DNA from 3 places in the Pseudomonas sp. GW821-FHT01A09 genome. Region 3 is predicted to be linked to each of the others. Evidence: riboswitches for the same ligand, from Rfam matches in the RefSeq annotation. Region 3 holds a riboswitch; each other region holds the start of a gene.
The links. A riboswitch is a leader RNA that binds a small molecule or an ion and turns the genes downstream of it on or off. The one in region 3 is predicted to bind cobalamin.
Positions count from the first base shown of each region.

Region 1: linked by a shared signal. The riboswitch ahead of AC3WJP_RS00655 (ABC transporter substrate-binding protein) and the one ahead of cobO (cob(I)yrinic acid a,c-diamide adenosyltransferase) in region 3 are both predicted to bind cobalamin.
Region 2: linked by a shared signal. The riboswitch ahead of cobW (cobalamin biosynthesis protein CobW) and the one ahead of cobO (cob(I)yrinic acid a,c-diamide adenosyltransferase) in region 3 are both predicted to bind cobalamin.

Region 1 is NZ_JBYSWB010000001.1:157,934-163,935, reverse strand. Features, by position in the region: gene AC3WJP_RS00660 (alanine/glycine:cation symporter family protein) at 1-1,329, shown strand, start outside; cobalamin riboswitch at 1,458-1,653, shown strand; gene AC3WJP_RS00655 (ABC transporter substrate-binding protein) at 1,696-2,721, shown strand; gene AC3WJP_RS00650 (FecCD family ABC transporter permease) at 2,718-3,755, shown strand; gene AC3WJP_RS00645 (ABC transporter ATP-binding protein) at 3,752-4,534, shown strand; gene AC3WJP_RS00640 (membrane-bound PQQ-dependent dehydrogenase, glucose/quinate/shikimate family) at 4,611-6,002, shown strand, end outside.
Region 2 is NZ_JBYSWB010000049.1:11,122-17,123, reverse strand. Features, by position in the region: gene cobM (precorrin-4 C(11)-methyltransferase) at 1-344, opposite strand, end outside; gene AC3WJP_RS28240 (cobalamin biosynthesis protein) at 404-805, opposite strand; cobalamin riboswitch at 1,137-1,353, shown strand; gene cobW (cobalamin biosynthesis protein CobW) at 1,450-2,514, shown strand; gene cobN (cobaltochelatase subunit CobN) at 2,518-6,002, shown strand, end outside.
Region 3 is NZ_JBYSWB010000029.1:18,403-24,404, reverse strand. Features, by position in the region: gene cbiB (adenosylcobinamide-phosphate synthase CbiB) at 1-382, opposite strand, end outside; gene bluB (5,6-dimethylbenzimidazole synthase) at 379-1,029, opposite strand; gene AC3WJP_RS24390 (cobyrinic acid a,c-diamide synthase CobB) at 1,156-2,460, opposite strand; gene cobO (cob(I)yrinic acid a,c-diamide adenosyltransferase) at 2,457-3,068, opposite strand; cobalamin riboswitch at 3,204-3,429, opposite strand; gene AC3WJP_RS24380 (PQQ-dependent sugar dehydrogenase) at 3,721-5,037, shown strand; gene AC3WJP_RS24375 (4-oxalomesaconate tautomerase) at 5,136-6,002, opposite strand, start outside.

The DNA of each region.
Region 1 (6,002 bases), on a different contig from region 3:
CACATGTTCAGTGTGTTCAAGGAATCGATTCGTGGCCAGGGCGGTCAGTTGAGCTCCTTTCAGGCCCTGATGCTGAGCCTCGCCGGCCGCGTGGGCGCCGGTAACATCGCCGGCGTCGGCATTGCCGTGACCCTGGGCGGCCCGGGCGCGGTGTTCTGGATGTGGGTCACGGCCCTGGTGGGCATGGCGAGCAGCTTTTTCGAGTGCACCCTGGCCCAGGTCTACAAGCGCAGCGAAGGCGAAGGCATGTACCGCGGTGGCCCGGCCTACTACATCCAGCATGGTCTGAAGCTGCGCTGGATGGCCGTAGTGTTCTCGATCCTGCTGCTGGTCACCTACGGCTTCGCCTTCATGGGCCTGCAGTCGTTCACCGTGACCCACTCGCTGCAGAACGCTTTCGGCTACGACCCGCACTACACCGGCATCATCCTCGCCGTGTTGCTGGGCGTGGTGTTCCTGGGCGGCATCAAGCGCATCGCTTCGGTTTCCGACCTGCTGGTGCCGATCAAGACCCTGGCCTACATCGGCGTGACCCTGTACGTGATCTTCACCCAGATCGGCCACGTCCCGGCCATGCTCGAAACCATCGTCAAGAGCGCCTTCGGCCTCGACCCCGCCTTCGCCGGTCTGCTCGGCAGCGCCATCGTCATGGGCGTCAAGCGCGGCGTGTTCGCCAACGAAGCCGGCCTGGGCAGCGCCCCTAACGTCGCCGCCGTCGCTTCCGTGCGCCACCCTGCCGCCCAAGGCGTGGTGCAGGCGTTCAGCGTGTTCCTCGACACCTTCGTGATCTGCACCTGCACCGCCTTGCTGATTCTGCTGTCGGGCTTCTACACCCCGGGCTTCGAAGGCGACGGCATTGCCCTGACCCAGAACTCCCTGGCTGCGGTAGTCGGTGACTGGGGCCGTACCTTCGTCAGCATTGCGCTGTCGCTGTTCGTGTTCACCTGCATCCTCTACAACTACTACCTGGGCGAAAACAGCCTGCAGTTCCTCAGCCGCAATCGCTTCGTGCTGCTGGGCTACCGCGCGCTGGTAATGGTGTTGATCGTCTGGGGCTCGACCCAGGACCTGTCCACTGTGTTCGCCTTCGCCGACATCACCATGACCGGCCTGGCGTTCGTCAACCTGACCGCGCTGGCCCTGCTGTTCAAGGTCGGCCTGCGGGTGATGCGCGACTACGATGATCAGCGCCGCGCCGGGATCAAACAGCCCGTGTTCGACGCCGCCCAGTTCCAGGATCTGGACCTCGACCAGCACGCCTGGCCAGTGGAGACCGGCAAGGTCGCCGAAAGCGCCTACGCCGCCGAACTGGCGCATGCGCAACGCTGATTGGCGATATGCAGCGAGAAGCCCCTTGCGAGGGGCTTTTTGCTGTCCGGATGTTTCGCTGCGAGCCTGCATCATCACCCCGCACCGCAGCATGGCGGCAACAGCATTTCCACCCCGAAAAACAATCACGTACCATGTCGCCCGCCGGTTCCTTCACAGGATCAATAGGGAATCCGTCACGTGCCCACCGCCGTGAAACGGAACTGCCCCCGCAACTGTAGGCGTCGAGCCGCATTCTGATCTGCGCCACTGGTTCACTCCGGGAAGGCCTGAATGCAGCCATGACACGCCAGTCAGGAGACCTGCCGGCGGCAATATCGAGTACCCACCGGCGGGGTGTCCGGAGTTCGTAGCGAGTAGATTTTCATGTCATTGATTCGTCCTGCCCTTCTGCTGAACGGCCTGCTGTTCAGCTTGATCACATGCGGCCCGGCATTGGCCGCACCGACCCACTATCCACTCACCGTGGACAACTGCGGCACCGCGCTGACCTTCGCCCAGGCGCCGAGCAAAGCGGTGACCATCGGCCAGTCCACCACCGAGATCCTCTATGCCCTCGGGCTGGGCGAGCGCGTGGTTGGGACCTCGCTGTGGTTCAACCCAGTGCTGCCGGCGTACCAGAGCCTCGACGCCAAGGTCCCGCGCCTAGCCGACAACCAACCGAGCTTCGAGGCGGTGATCAACAAGCGCCCGGACCTGGTGGCGGTGCAGTTCGAATGGTCGGTCGGGCCTCAGGGCGCCGTCGCCACTCGCGAGCAGTTCAACGACCTGCACATCCCCGCCTACGTGATGCCCACCGATTGCGAAGGCAAGGACAACCGGGTCGGCGCCGACGGCACACGCCTGCGCCCGTTCAGCGTCGACAGCCTGTACAAGACCATCGACCAGCTGGCGACGATTTTCGACGTCAGTGAGCGTGGCACCGCACTCAATGCCGAACTGGCGGCGCGGCTGGCAAAGGCTCAGGCCAAGGTCGCGGCCAAACAGCTGAATAACGCCACCGTGGCGTTCTGGTTCTCCAGCCCGGACCTGGCCAGCGACCCCTACATGGCCGGACGCAAAGGCGTGCCGGACTTCATGGCCAGCACCCTGGGGCTGCACAACGTGGTGCAGTCGGACGAAGAATGGCCCACCGTCGGCTGGGAAAGCATTGCCAAGGCCAATCCCACCGTGCTGGTCATCGCACGGATGGATCGGCGGCGCTTTCCGGCCGATGACTACCTGAAGAAGCTGGAATTCCTCAAGAACGATCCCGTGGCGCGCAATATGGACGCGGTCAAGCACGGCCGCATCGTGATCCTCGACGCCCAGTCGATGGAAGCCACGGTGCGCATGTTCGATGGCATCGACGGCCTTGCCGACGCCATCGATCACTTCAAGCTGCCGAAATGACCCGGACATTGGCCATCGCCGCGCGCCAGTTGCTGCTGCGCCTGAGCTGGGTGTTGCCGCTGCTGGCGCTGGCCCTGCTGGCGGGCGTGGCCATCGGTGAAACGCCGCTGGCGCCCGGTGTGGTCCTGCAGACCCTGGCCAACCAGCTGGGCCTGGGCAACTATCCGCTGGATGCGATCGACCAAGGCATCATCTGGAACTACCGTCTGCCCCGCGCCCTGGTAGCAGCTGCCTGCGGCGCCGGCCTGGCGACCTGCGGCGTGGTCCTGCAAGCACTGTTGCGCAACGCCCTGGCCGAGCCGTACCTGCTAGGTATATCGGCGGGCGCCTCGACCGGCGCGGTGCTGGTGGCATTGATTGGCATCGGTGGCGGCGCCATCTCGTTGTCGATGGGCGCCTTCAGCGGCGCGGTGCTGGCCTTCGTGCTGGTGGTGTTGCTGGCGCGCGCGGGGTCGGCCGCTGGTGCCCGCGGGCAGATCATCCTCGCGGGGATCGCCGGTTCGCAGCTGTTCAACGCCCTCACCGCCTTTGTGATCACCAAGTCGGCCAATGCCGAACAGGCCCGCGGCATCATGTTCTGGCTGCTGGGCAACCTCAGCGGTGTGCGCTGGCCGGCAGTGACCCTCGCGGTGCCGGTGGTGCTGCTGGGCCTGCTGACCTGCCTGTGGCACCGGCGCGCGCTGGACGCCTTTACCTTCGGCAGCGACTCGGCGGCGGCCCTGGGCGTCGCGGTGCGGCGGGTGCAATACATACTGATCGGCAGTACTGCATTGATGACTGCCGTGCTGGTATCGCTGGTCGGCTCCATCGGCTTCGTCGGCCTGGTCATCCCTCACGCCATGCGCTTGCTGGTGGGCCTGCGCCATGCCCGCTTGCTGCCGGCCAGCGCTTTGGCCGGTGCGGTATTCCTGATTGCCGCCGATGTCATCTCGCGCACCCTGATCAGCGGCCAGGTGCTGCCCATCGGCGTGATTACCGCACTGGTCGGCGCGCCGGCCTTCGCACTGATCCTGATCAAGGCCAGACGCCCATGAGCCTGGAAACCCCTCCGGTCCTGACCTGTTCGCAACTGAGCTGGCGCCATCAGGGCACGACCATCCTCGAGGGCGTCGACCTGCACGTGCACGCCGGTGAATCCCTGGCGCTGGTCGGCCCCAACGGCTCGGGCAAGTCGACCCTGATCAAGTTGCTGTGTGGGGTACTTGCGCCCTCCGCCGGCGAGGTGCGCCTGTTTGGTCAGGCGTTGTCCGATTACCTGCGCCGCGACATCGCCCAGCGCATTGCCGTGGTCGAGCAGCACAGCGACACACTCGATGCCATCAGCGTCCGCGATGCCGTGGAACTGGGCCGCACGCCATGGCTCAGCGCGCTGGCGCCGTGGTCGGCGGACGACGATCGCCATGTCGAACAGGCCCTCCAGGCCGTGGACCTCGGCCACCTGCGCAAACGCCGCTGGCACAGCCTGTCCGGCGGCGAACGGCAACGGGCGCAGATCGGCCGCGCCATGGCCCAGCAACCGCAGATCCTGCTGCTGGACGAGCCCACCAACCACCTGGACATTCAGCATCAGCTGTCGATTCTCGGATTGGTGCAGCGCTTGCCGGTGACCACGGTGATCGCCCTGCACGATCTCAACCAGGCCCTCACCTGTGACCGGGTGGCGGTGCTCGACAAAGGCCGCTTGATTGCCCTCGGCGCGCCTGAAGAGGTGCTGGTGCCCGAGTTGCTGCTGCGGACGTTCGGCGTACACGCGCACTATCTGGTCGACCCTGAAGACGGCACGCGGGTGCTGCGCTTTCGTCCGGCTGGCTGATTCAGGGCGCGGAACCCAGGCCGCTGACCAAGGTCGATGATGACTACGTCCTCTCATTCGACCGAATCCCCTGCCCATGCCAATTTCCAAAGCGCCGCTGTCGTTGCCGACACGACTGTGGCTCCTGCTGCTGAGCCTGATCATCGGCGCCGCCGGGCTGTTCCTGACGGGGTTCGGTTACCGCCTGCTCAGATTGCACGGCAGTGCCTACTTCCTCGTCTGCGGCGTGGCGCTGCTGCTGTCCGCCGTGCAACTGGCACGGGCGCGCACCTCGGGGGTGACCCTCTTTGCCCTCGCCTATATCGGCTCGGTGTGCTGGGCATTCATGGATGCCGGCATGGCGTTCTGGCCATTGATGTCGCGCCTGCAACTGCTGACCCTGTTGATGGCAGCCGTCGCCTTGACCCTGCCGCCACTCAGGCGCGCCGAGGGTCGCTCAGCGTTGAAAACCTCGGCCTATGCCAGCGCCATCGTGCTGATACTGGCCTCGCTGGGCGCCGCGGGGTCGATGTTTTTCCCCCATGCCGAGGTGCGGGCCGCCGCCCAGCTCGCACCGCGCCTGCCCGTCACGCCCGGCCAGGAACAAACCAACTGGCAGCACTACGGCAACACGCCGGGAGCCTCGCGCTTCGTCGCCCTCGATCAGATCAACAGCGACAACGTCCAACGCCTGCAAGTGGCCTGGACCTACCACACCGGTGACATCCCCATCAGCCCCACCGGCAACGGCGCCGAAGACGAAACCACGCCCCTGCAGGTCGGCCAGCAACTGTTCATCTGCACCCCGCACAACAACGTTATCGCCTTGCAGGCCAGCACCGGCAAACAGCTGTGGAAGACGCAGATCAACGCCCAGCAGAAAACCTGGATGCGCTGCCGCGGGCTGGACTATTTCGACGTCGACCAAGCCGTGACGCAACCCAGCGTCGCCGCCGCCAGCGCTGTGCCTTTGCCGCAGCCGCCGGTGGGCACGCTGTGCCGCCAGCGTATCGTGCTCAACACCATCGAGGCCGAACTGATCGCCCTGGACGCCCACACCGGGCAGTTCTGCCCGGACTTCGGCGTCGACGGCCGGGTCGATCTGAAACCGGGCATCGGCCAGGGGGTGGAGAGCAACCAGTACTCGCTGACCTCGGCCCCGACCCTGGCGGGCACCACCCTGGTGGTCGGCGGTCGAGTCGCCGACAACGCCAGCACCGACATGCCCGGCGGAGTGATCCGCGGCTACGACGTGATGACCGGCGCCCTGCGCTGGGCCTTCGACCCGGGCAATCCGCAGACCCGTCTGCTGCCCGCGCCCGGCCAGACCTACAGCCGCTCGACGCCCAACGTGTGGGCGCCAATGTCCTACGACCCCGCCTCCAATACCGTCTACCTGCCCGTGGGCAGCGCGGCCATCGACTTCTACGGCGTGCAGCACCATCCGCTCGACCGTCGGTTCGGCGCCTCGCTGCTGGCGCTGGACGCC
Region 2 (6,002 bases), on a different contig from region 3:
CAGGCCGCAGTGGCAGTCACTCCGGGGATGATCTGGTAGGCGATGCCCAGCGCGCGCAGCTGGCGGATCTGCTCGCCGATGGCGCCATACAGGCTCGGATCGCCGGAATGCACGCGGGCGACGTCCAGGCCATTGGCATCGGCGTCGCGCATCGCTTCGACGATCTGCTCCAGGTGCATCTCGGCGCTGTTGAGCACACGATGGGCGCTATGGCCTTCCAATACCGCCGCGGGTACCAAGGAGCCCGCGTAGATGATCACCGGGCACTGGCGAATCAGGCGCTGGCCCTTGACGGTGATGAGGTCTGGATCGCCGGGACCGGCGCCGATGAAAAAAACGGACATGAGAGGCTCGAAGTTGAAAAGGATTCATGTGTGGAAGGGTCACCCCGGCATGATACCTGCTATCGAGCGCTCACTCCCACCAGTGCCAAGGTCGCATCAGCGGTCTTTTGGCGGCTCACGCGCAACTGTGGGTACGCATCTCCGAGCTCTTCGGCCAGCGCCAGAGCGCAGCTTTCGGCCACGCCATGGCAGCCGGTGTGGGCAAAGGAGGTTTCCGATCGGTGGCTCAGCTGTGAGTCATGAACCAGCAGTTCAGTGGCGGTGTAGGTGTAGAAGGGTACGCATAATTGCGCCGCCAACTGCACCAGTCCGGGTTCGTCGGCCTTGCGGTCAAGGCTGGCGATGCCGACCAAGTGGCTGCGATCCAGACCATTGGCGCGAAGGGTTCGATCGAGCAGGGCGTTCAGCACTTCGACCGAGCAGCCCGCGCGGCACCCGAAACCGGCCACTAGCCGGCTCATCGAGCGACCGCTTTGCGGCCAAACAGCCACGCGCCGATCAGGTCCTGTGCCAACAGTCCAGAGAAGCCCAGGGGTCGTGCAGTACGCTTGATCATCCGGGGCGACCTCAAGGGCACGGGGCGGCAGGGCTGGAGGTGGTGTTGCTGATGGACATGGCGGTTCCCTCTGGACTTCAGGGTGGGGGCCGACGTGAACGCCGGTCAAGGGCACCCGAAACGGCTGCACAGCAGACCATGGTGGCTGCTGCGGGTCAATCTCATCGTGCCGGTTCGCGCAGTGTGCAATGGCAGGGAAACCTCGCACCTTCGATTGACCTCGTTCCTCACACTCCGTACCCTTGCTGCACTGAGGTTCCGCCCCTTGCGAGGGTGCGGCTAAGAAGGGAACGCGGTCCAATGCCGCGGCTGCCCCCGCAACTGTAAGCGATGCCCGGTTCGACACTGCCACTGCGCCACGCGCGGGAAGGCGTCGAGCCACTCCAGCCTGGCCCGTTCGCCAGTCGTTGGCACATCGCAAGCCAGGAGACCTGCCTCGAACCGTTTCTCTTAACAACCGGGCGGGGTGATCCGGTGGCGAACGCACCGTGGGCTCAGCGCACCGCGGCCCTCGTCCCGTATGCCCGCCACTCCTGCCAAGGGCATCCGATGAAAACACTGGCCAAACTTCCCGTCACCATCGTCACCGGCTTCCTCGGCTCGGGCAAGACCACCTTGCTGCGGCACATGCTCGACCACGCCCAGGGCCGGCGCATTGCGGTGATCGTCAATGAATTCGGCGAGCTGGGCATCGACGGCGACATCCTCAAGCAGTGCAGCATCGGCTGCAGCGAAGAAGAAGCCAGCGGCCGTGTCTACGAACTGGCCAACGGCTGCCTGTGCTGCACCGTCCAGGAAGAATTCTTCCCGGTGATGCGTGAGCTGGTGGCGCGCCGCGGCGACCTCGACCATATCCTCATCGAAACCAGCGGCCTGGCCTTGCCCAAGCCGTTGGTGCAAGCCTTCCAGTGGCCGGAAATCCGCAACGCCTGCACCGTCGATGCGGTGATCACCGTGGTTGACAGCCCGGCCGTCGCCGCTGGCACCTTCGCGGCCTATCCGGATCAGGTCGACGCCCAGCGCAAACTCGATCCCAACCTGAATCACGAGTCGCCGCTGCACGAACTGTTCGCCGACCAACTGGCCAGTGCCGATCTGGTGATCCTCAACAAGGCCGATCTGATCGATCCGCAGGCGCTGGCCAACGTACGCGCCGAAGTGGCCGAAGAGCTGCCGGCGGCGGTCAAGGTCATCGAGGCCAGCAGCGGTCGCGTGCCGCTGGACGTGTTGCTGGGCCTGGGCGCCGAGTCCGAGGTGCACATCGATGGACGCAAGACGCACCATGACCATCACGACGGTGATGATCACGACGACCATGACCACGATGCCTTCGACTCGATCTCCATCGACCTTCCCGAAGCCGACGAGAGCCTGCTGCTCGACGCCCTGACGCAACTGGTGGTGCAGCACGGCATCCTGCGTATCAAGGGTTTCGCCGCCGTGCCGAACAAGCCGATGCGCTTGTTGATCCAGGGCGTGGGCACGCGCTTCGACAAGCATTTCGACCGCGCCTGGCGCAGTGATGAAGTGCGCGTCACCAAGCTGGTGCTGATCGGTCAGGAGCTCGATGCCGTGGCCCTTGAAGCCCAACTGCGCGCTGCGTTGTCCGCCTGATCCATGCACCTGCTCAGAACCCAGCCCGGCGGTTTCGTCCCGGACGACAGCATTGCCGACCTGGGGCAGACGCCTGCCGAACTGGTGATTCTGTGCAGCGGCGACTCCCACCTGGCGATGCTCGCCGAAGTCGCCCAGCAGTTGCCGGACGACTACCCGACCTTGCGCCTGGCCAACCCCATGCAGGTGCAGAATCACGCCTCGGTCGATCTGTATGTCGATCAGGTGCTGCGCCACGCCAAGGTCATTGTGCTGTCGTTGCACGGCGGTATCGGCTACTGGCGCTACGGCGTCGAGCAACTGCTGACACTCAAGTCCCGCGGCACGCAGTTGATACTGGTGCCGGGGGACGATCGTCCCGACCCTGAACTGAGTGCCCTGAGCAGCGTGCCGGCAGCGGAAGCCGAGCGGCTCTGGCATTTCCTGCGCCAGGGCGGCGTCGGCAATGCGCTGAATCTGTTCCATTGCCTGGCCGAGCGCTGGCTGGGTCGTGCTGGATACAGCTGGCAGGAACCGCAGGCATTGCCGCGCACCGTCATCTATCACCCGCACAAGCCCCAGGCCGAACTGCACGACTGGCGTCAGCAATGGCTGCGTGATGCCCCGGTAGTGCCGATCCTGTTCTATCGCTCCCATCTGCAGGCCGCCAACACGGCGTTCATCGACACCTTCTGCGAGGCACTGCAGGCGGCTGGACTCAATCCGCTGCCCATCGCCGTGGCCAGCCTCAAGGAGCCAGGGTGCCTGAGCGCGGTGGAGGAGTGGCTCGACGAGGTGCAGGCGGCGGTGATCCTCAATACCACCGGTTTCGCCCAGTCGACCCCCGAAGCGCCACATATGCGGCCGTTCCGCCGCAATATCCCGGTGATCCAGGCCATCTGCGCCCAGGACAACGAACCAGCCTGGACTGCCAGCGAACAAGGGTTGGGGTCCCGCGATCTGGCTATGCATATCGCCCTGCCGGAACTGGACGGGCGCATCATCAGCCGGCCCATCAGCTTCAAGGACCTGGCCTGGCGCAGCGAGCGCAGCCAGTCGGACGTGGTCTGCTATCGGCCGCAGCGCGAGCGCATGGATTTCGTCGCCGAACTGGCGCGGCGCTGGGCCGACCTGGCGCGCCTGCCCAATGGGCAAAAGCGCGTGGCCTTGATCCTGGCCAACTACCCGACCCGCGACGGTCGTATCGGTAACGGCGTGGGCCTGGACACGCCCGCGGCGGCGCGCAACATTCTGCTGGCCATGGCCGAACAGGGGTATCCGGTCAGCGACGTTCCCGCTGACGGTACCGCGTTGATTCACGCGCTACTGGGCGGGGTGACCAACGACCCGGATGGCCAGGACCTGCGCCCGTGCCATCAGAGCCTTGCCATGGACGCCTACCTGCAGGCCTTCGCGCGCTTGCCCCAGGCCAATCAGGATGCCGTGCGCGCCCGTTGGGGCGAGCCGACCAGCGACCCGATGTGTCGTAACGGGCGAATGATGGTCGCCGGCCTGCGCCTGGGCTTGACCTTCGTCGGCATCCAGCCGGCGCGCGGCTTTCAGGTCGATCACAGTGCGGTCTATCACGACCCGGACCTGGTGCCGCCCCATGGTTACCTGGCGTTTTACTTCTGGCTGCGCCATGCCTATGGCGCCGATGCGCTGATTCATGTCGGCAAGCACGGCAATCTCGAGTGGTTGCCGGGCAAGGGCGTCGGTCTGTCTGCTGCCTGCTGGCCCGACGCCTTGCTGGGGCCGATGCCGAACATCTATCCCTTTATCGTCAACGATCCCGGGGAGGGCGCTCAAGCCAAGCGCCGCACCCAGGCAGTGATCATCGACCACCTGATGCCGCCGCTGACCCGCGCCGAGAGCTACGGGCCCTTGCGCGATCTGGAATTGCTCGCCGACGAATATTACGAAGCGCAGCTGCTCGACCCACGTCGGGCACTGGAGCTGCAACGGGACATCCTCAGGCTGGTGCGCGAGGCCCATCTGGATCAGGAGCTGGCGCTGGATGCCGACGCTGAGGCGGCGGTCTGGCTGCCGCGGCTTGACACCTATCTGTGTGACCTGAAGGAGTCGCAGATTCGCGACGGCCTGCATATCTTCGGCGAGTCGCCCGCGGGCCGCCTGCGCATCGATACCCTGGCGGCGTTGCTGCGTATCCCTCGCGGCGATGGCCGTGACGGGCGCGGCAGTGTGTTGCGCGCGCTGGCGAAGGGCTTTGACCTGGGCTTCGATCCGCTGGATTGCGACCTCGGTGAAGCCTGGCAGGGGAGCAAGCCCGCCGCGTTGCTGGAGATTAGTGCCGAGCCCTGGCGCACCCATGGCGATACCCGCGAACGGCTCGAATTGTTTGCCCTGCGGCTGATAGAGCAGGCGCTCGATGGCAGCCTCACGCTGCCGGACGCCGGCGCCTGGCAGCCGACCCGGTTGATCGTCGACGAGCTGCTTACCCAGGTGGCCCCGCGCCTCGATGCCTGCGGCGCAGCGGAAATCACCGGCTTGCTCGATGCGCTGGCCGGCCGCTTCGTGCCGGCGGGCCCCAGCGGTGCGCCGAGCCGTGGGCGCCTGGACGTGCTGCCTACCGGGCGCAATTTCTTTTCGGTAGACGTGCGCAATCTGCCCACCACCACGGCCTGGCGTATCGGCTTCGCCTCGGCCAACCTGATCCTGGAGCGGCATTTGCAGGATCACGGCGATCATTTGCGGCAGTTGGGGCTGTCGGTATGGGGTACCGCAACCATGCGTACCGGTGGCGACGATATCGCCCAGGCCATGGCGCTGATGGGCGTGCGGCCGGTTTGGGCCACCGGCAGCCAGCGCGTCGACGATTTCGAGATTCTGCCGTTGAGCCTGCTGGATCGACCCCGTGTGGATGTCACGCTGCGGGTGTCGGGTTTCTTTCGCGATGCCTTTGCCAATCTGATCCGCTTGTTCGACGCCGCGGTGCAGGCCGTGGCGGCGCTGGACGAGCCACAGGATCTCAATCCGCTGGCGGCGCGCGTGCGTGCCGAGCGCCAAGCCCTGCTGGCGCAAGGCTTGAGCAGCGATCAGGCCGAGCGCCAGGCCGGCTGGCGGATCTTCGGTGCCAAGCCGGGTGCCTATGGTGCGGGCGTGCAGGGCGCAGTCGATGAACGTTTGTGGCAAAGCCGTGCGGACCTCGCCGAGGTCTATCTCAACTGGGGCGGCTATGCCTACGGCGCCGCGGATGAAGGCACCCCGGCTCGCCAACAGTTCGCTACGCGTCTGGGGCAGGTGCAGGCGGTTATCCAGAACCAGGACAACCGCGAGCACGACCTGCTCGATTCCAATGACTACTATCAATTCCAGGGCGGCATGCTTGCCGCCGCCGAGACCCTCAGTGGGCGCAACACCGCCAGCTATCACGGCGACCACAGCCAGCCCGACGTGCCGCGTATCCGTACTCTCAAGGAGGAGCTCAACCGCGTGGTGCGCGCGCGGGCGGCCAATCCGAAGTGGATCGAGGGCGTCAAGCGCCATGG
Region 3 (6,002 bases):
CCAACTCGTCGGTCTGGCGGCTGACCAGATAGCCCACGCGGCGTCGCGCTTCAGGCAAGTCATCGCTGCGCAGCGCCTGGGCCACGGGGGCGACGTGTTCGCCCAGGCTGCGCAGGCCGAGCGCGCAGTACAGCGCCAGCACGGCCACCAGCTCGCCGATCCATGGCAGGCGCGACAGCCAGGTCGCGGTGACGGTAATCGGCACCACCGCCAGCATCCAGGCCGTGACGCCATGACTGCGCCAGCCGCGGCCGCCACTGTTGAAGCGGCGCTCCAGGCGGTTGGCCAGATTGCCGAACGCCACCAGCGGATGCGCCCGGCGCGGCTCACCGAGCAAGGCATCGAGGGCGACACCGGCAACGGTCAACAGGGCGATGCTCATGGCTTGCGCCCCCACTGGTTCTCGAACAGCATCTCGCTCAGCGGTTGTTCGTTGCGCCAGCCCTCCATCACCAGCATCGGCTCAGGGTAAAAACTGTCCACCGGGCCCAGGCACAGCACCGCCAGCGGCTTGGCCCCGGTAGGCAACTGCAGCAGGTCGGCCAGCGCCTGGGGCTCGAACACCGAGACCCAGCCCATGCCCAGGCCCTCGACCCGGGCGGCCAGCCACATATTCTGAATAGCGCAGGACAGCGACGCGAGGTCCATTTCCGGCAAGGTACGACGGCCGAATACATGGGCCTCACGACCGTCCATCAAGGCGGCGACCAGCACTTCGGCGCAGTCATCGATGCCTTCGACCTTGAGCTTCATGAACTCGTCCGAACGCTCGCCGAGGGCCTCGGCGGTGCGCAGGCGTTCCGCCTCGACCAGCGCCTTGATCTGCGTGCGCAAGCCCGGATCGGTGATACGGATGAAACGCCAAGGCTGCATCAAGCCGACGCTGGGCGCGTGATGGGCAGCCGCCAGCACCCGCGCCAGCAACTCGGGGGCCACCTCGCCCCCGGCAAAATGGCGCATGTCGCGGCGCTCGGCGATGGCGCGGTAGACCGCTGCGCGCTCGGCGTCGGAGAAGCTGTTATCAGTCATCGGGTCTCGAGTCACGGTAAACCTGTAGCGAGGGGGCTTGCCCCCGAAAAATGGTCCGACTAATACGCTGTGCCTGATCGACCCTGTCGGGGGCAAGCCCCCTCGCTACAAGGTCGACCCTGCGCATCAGGAAGACAGCGGCTTGAACAACGCCGCCACCGCCTGCGGGTTCGACGGGAAATAAAAGTGCACATAAGACGCCGTCATCCGCCCGATGCGATACACCGCTTCGGCGCCGCGCCCGCCATTGGGGCTCAGGCCACGGGCGATGGGCTGGCATTCACTGCTGGTCAACGAATGGTGATAGGTATGACCGCGCAGCGATCCCTCGGGCAAGTCCACGGTTTGCAGCGCCAGCGCGGCCAGGCGTTTTTGCATCACCGCTTCGCCGCTCAGCAGGCCCAGCAAGGGCGCACGGACCCCTTCGACATCGGTCAGGGCATCGAGCAGATAGAGCATGCCGCCGCATTCGGCGAGCAGCGGCTTGCCGGCCCCGTGGTGAGCGCGGATCGCCTCCAGTACGCCATGGTTTGCGGCCAGCGCGAGGTGATGCAGTTCAGGATAGCCACCGGGCAGGTAGAGGCTGTCGCAGGCGGGCAGCTCGGCGTCGTGGATCGGCGAAAAGAACACCAGCTCGGCACCCATGGCGCGCAGCAGGTCGAGGCTCGCGCCATAGGTGAAGGCGAAGGCTTCGTCATGGGCCACCGCGATGCGCACGCCGTCGAGCAAAGGCTCGGCCGGCACCAGGGTGGGCGCGGCGAAGGTGACCGCCGGCGGCAGCGCCACTTCGCAGCTGCCGGCCAAGGCTTCGGCGGCTGCGTCCAGGCGGGCATCCAGATCATTCAGTTCGCTGGCCTGCACCAGCCCCAGGTGACGGCTGGGCAACTCGATGGCCAGGTCGCGGGACAGCGCGCCGTACCAGCGCAGGCCTTCGGTCAAGCTGTTTTCCAGCAGTTGCGCGTGGCGCAGGGTGCCGACTCGATTGGCCAGCACGCCGGCGAACGGCAGATCCGGCTGATAGCGCGCCAGGCCCAGGGCCAGGGCGCCGAACGTCTGGGCCATGGCCGTGCCGTCGATCACCGCCAGCACCGGTACGCCGAAATGCCGCGCCAGGTCGGCGCTCGAGGGCGTGCCGTCGAACAGCCCCATCACCCCTTCGATCAGGATCAGATCGGCCTCGGCGGCGGCTTCCCACAACAGCCGGCGGCTCTCGTCGGCGCCTACCATCCACAGGTCGAGCTGGTACACCGGGGCACCGCTGGCGCGTTCGAGGATCATCGGGTCGAGAAAATCCGGCCCGCACTTGAACACCCGTACCCTGCGCCCCTGATTGCGGTGCAAGCGTGCGAGGGCGGCGGTGACCGTGGTCTTGCCCTGCCCCGATGCAGGCGCGGCGATCAATACCGCCGGGCAGTGGCGCGGCTGATTCACAGTTCGACGCCCTTCTGCGCGCCGATACCGGCCTGGAACGCGTGCTTGAGCATGCCCATTTCGGTGACGGTGTCGCCCAGTTCGATCATTTCCGGCTTGGCGCCGCGACCGGTGACGATCACATGCTGCATGGCCGGGCGCGCTTGCAGGTCGCTGAGCACGCGATCGAGGTCGAGATAGCCGTGCTTGAGGGCGATGTTCAACTCGTCGAGCACCACGAAGTGAATGGCCGGGTCCTGGAGCATCTGCAGCGAGACGGCCCAGGCGGCTTCGGCGGCGGCGATGTCGCGCTGGCGGTCCTGGGTCTCCCAGGTGAAGCCTTCGCCCATGACGTGATAGCGCACCTGCTCGGGGAAGCGGCGGAAGAACAGCTCTTCGCCGGTGCTGTTGCGGCCCTTGATGAACTGCACCACGCCGCATTGCATGCCATGGCCCATGGCGCGGGCAAGCATGCCGAACGCCGAACTGCTTTTGCCTTTGCCGTTGCCGGTCAGCACCAGCAGCAAGCCACAGGCATTGGGCGCGTTGGCGATACGTTCGTCCATCACGGCTTTTTTACGCAGCATGCGCGCGACATGGCGCTCGTCACGTTCGAGGGATTCAGTCATGGCAGCCTCCGCTACTGGTGCACGCAGACGGCATCGACGCACGAACGGTGCCCGCGCGCCCAAGTGTCAGGGACAGGGCGCGGGGGCGGCTCGCAGCATATCGTCGATGCCGCTCTCACCCGCGCGACAGTCAATTGAAATAAGAGCGTTCAGGCCGGTCTCCGGGCTCATGAGCGGGGCTATCACACCCAGGCGGCGCGCCTTCCCGAACCCCGGAGGGCCAGTGGCGACGTGCGCGGCCTTGACTCATTTACCGTTGCGGGGGCAGCGCCGGAATCGCAAGGCTAGGCTCGCTCACCGGCTTCCCTGTTTCACTCGACCCGCCAGGCGGCGGCCGAGCACCTGAAACACGCCGCGAAGGTTAGAGGGTTGGGGGGTGAGCGTCAAATGAAGCCGCTGGGTGGGGCGCAGGCATGCGCTGAATCCGCTGGCCTCTTCGCGAGCAAGCTCGGCTCCCACAAGCGGCGTACCCCTGTTGCAAGCTCGGCTCCCACAAGCGGCGTACCCCTGTGGGAGCCGAGCTTGCTCGCGAAGGGGCCAGCCTGTCCTACGCACATTCACCGGAACCTACACCCCTATCGATACCTCTATCCTTCAAGCGCAGCCAGCACTGCACATAACAAGACCAACAGCACACACAGGGAAGCCCACCATGCACATCACCCGCCTCGCCGCGCTGATCAGCCTCAGCGCCGCGCTTGCCGCCTGCGGCGAAAGCTCTACCCTGCAAGTCAGCGATGGCACCGGCCCGACGCCGAAACTGCCGCCCCCCAACAAGACCCTGCTGCCGACCGTCAACATCGCTCCGGCAGTGGGCTGGCCCGAGGGCGCCAAACCGGTCGCAGCGCCCGGTACCCAAGTGGCGGTGTTCGCCCGCGATCTCCATCACCCGCGCTGGCTATATGTACTGCCCAACGGCGATGTGCTGGTGGCCGAGACCGACGCCCCGCCCAAACCCGATGACAGCAAGGGCATCAAGGGCTGGATCGCCAAGAAGGTGATGAGCCGTGCGGGTTCCGGGGTGGCCAGCCCCAACCGCATCACGCTGCTGCGCGACAAGGACGGCGACGGCGTGGCGGAAACCCGCAGCACCTTCCTGAGCAACCTCAATTCGCCGTTCGGCATGGCGCTGGTCGGTGATGATCTGTACGTGGCGGACACCGACCAGTTGCTGCACTTCAAATACGCTCAGGGCGCTAGCGCGATCACCACGCCCGGCGACAAGATCGTCGACCTGCCCGGCGGCACCATCAATCACCACTGGACCAAGAACGTCATCGCCAGCCAGGATGGCAAGAAGCTCTATGTCACCGTCGGCTCCAACAGCAACGTCGCGGAAAACGGTCTGGAGGCCGAAAAAGGCCGCGCGGCGATCTGGGAAGTGGACCCGCTCACCCATCAGCAGCGGATTTTCGCGTCCGGCCTGCGCAACCCCAATGGTCTGGCCTGGGAACCGAAAACCGGCGCGTTGTGGACGGCGGTCAACGAGCGTGACGAGATCGGCAGCGACCTGGTGCCGGATTACATCACCTCGGTCAAGGACGGGGCGTTCTATGGCTGGCCCTTCAGTTATTACGGGCAGCATGTGGACGAGCGCGTGAGCCCGCAGAATCCCGATCTGGTGGCCAAGGCCATCGCCCCGGACTACGCGGTCGGGCCGCATACGGCGTCATTGGGGCTGGCGTTTGCCGAAGCCAACGCATTGCCAGCGCCCTTCGTCGAAGGTGCGATCATCGGCCAGCATGGCTCCTGGAATCGCAAGCCGCACAGTGGTTACAAGGTGCTGTTCGTGCCCTTTGCCAACGGCAAGCCCAGCGGGCAGCCGGTGGATCTGCTGACCGGCTTCCTGGACAAGGACGAGAACGCCATGGGCCGGCCGGTGGGGGTAGTGGTCGATCATCGCGGCGGCGTGCTGGTGGCGGATGATGTGGGCAATCGGGTCTGGCGGGTAACGGCGGCGCGGCCTTAGGCAATATGACTCACCTGTAGCGAGGGGGCTTGCCCCCGATTCGCCGTGTCAGACACCCTGATGTCGCTGACACGATTTATCGGGGGCAAGCCCCCTCGCTACAGGGTATTGAGTGGCACGCAGACGTATCCATCAAACAACAACCGCGCGGTGCGCAGCAGCCCGCACCCGGTGATCACGCCGTTATCGCGGCGGATCTCCACGGTGAACTCGCCGCTCGGATGCTCCACCGAGACGTTCAAGAGTTCGCCTTCCGGCACTTGCGCCAAGCCCCCTGCCACCGAGCCTTGCAGCAAGCACGCTGACGCCACGCTCACCGCACCGAATACCCCGATCGACGCATGGCAGGTGTGGGGGATGAAGGTCCGGCTGCTGATCGCTCCGCCGGCAAACGGCTCGGCGATCAAACTCATCTTCGGCACCGTGCGGGCACTCACATCCCCCAGGTTCATCCGCGGCCCGGCCTGCAGACGAATCGACTCCAGGCGCGCCTTCAAGCCCTCATCGGCATTCAACTCGGCGCGGCTTTCGCGGCCGGTCAGCCCGAAGTCCGCCGCCCGCAGCACCACCACCGGCATGCCGTTATCGATGCAGGTCACCTCAATGCCATCGAAGGTATCGCGTACCTGGCCGGTCGGCAGCAATGCGCCGCAGCTGGAACCGGCGATATCGTCGAAACGCACTACCACCGGCGCGGCGCTGCCAGGCACGCCATCGATGACCGCCGCGCCGTCGTAGCGCACCTGGCCATCGATCGTCTGCACCAGCGCGGTGGCGGTCTGGCCGGTGTTTTCCATGTAGATGCGCACTGCGGTCAATTCACCCTGGGCGGCCACCAGCCCGCGCTCCAAGGCGAAGGGCCCGACCCCGGCGAGGATGTTGCCGCAGTTCTGCCCGTAATCGACCCGCGGCTGATCCACCACGACCTGGGCGAACAGATAGTCGACGTCGATCCCGGGGCGGCT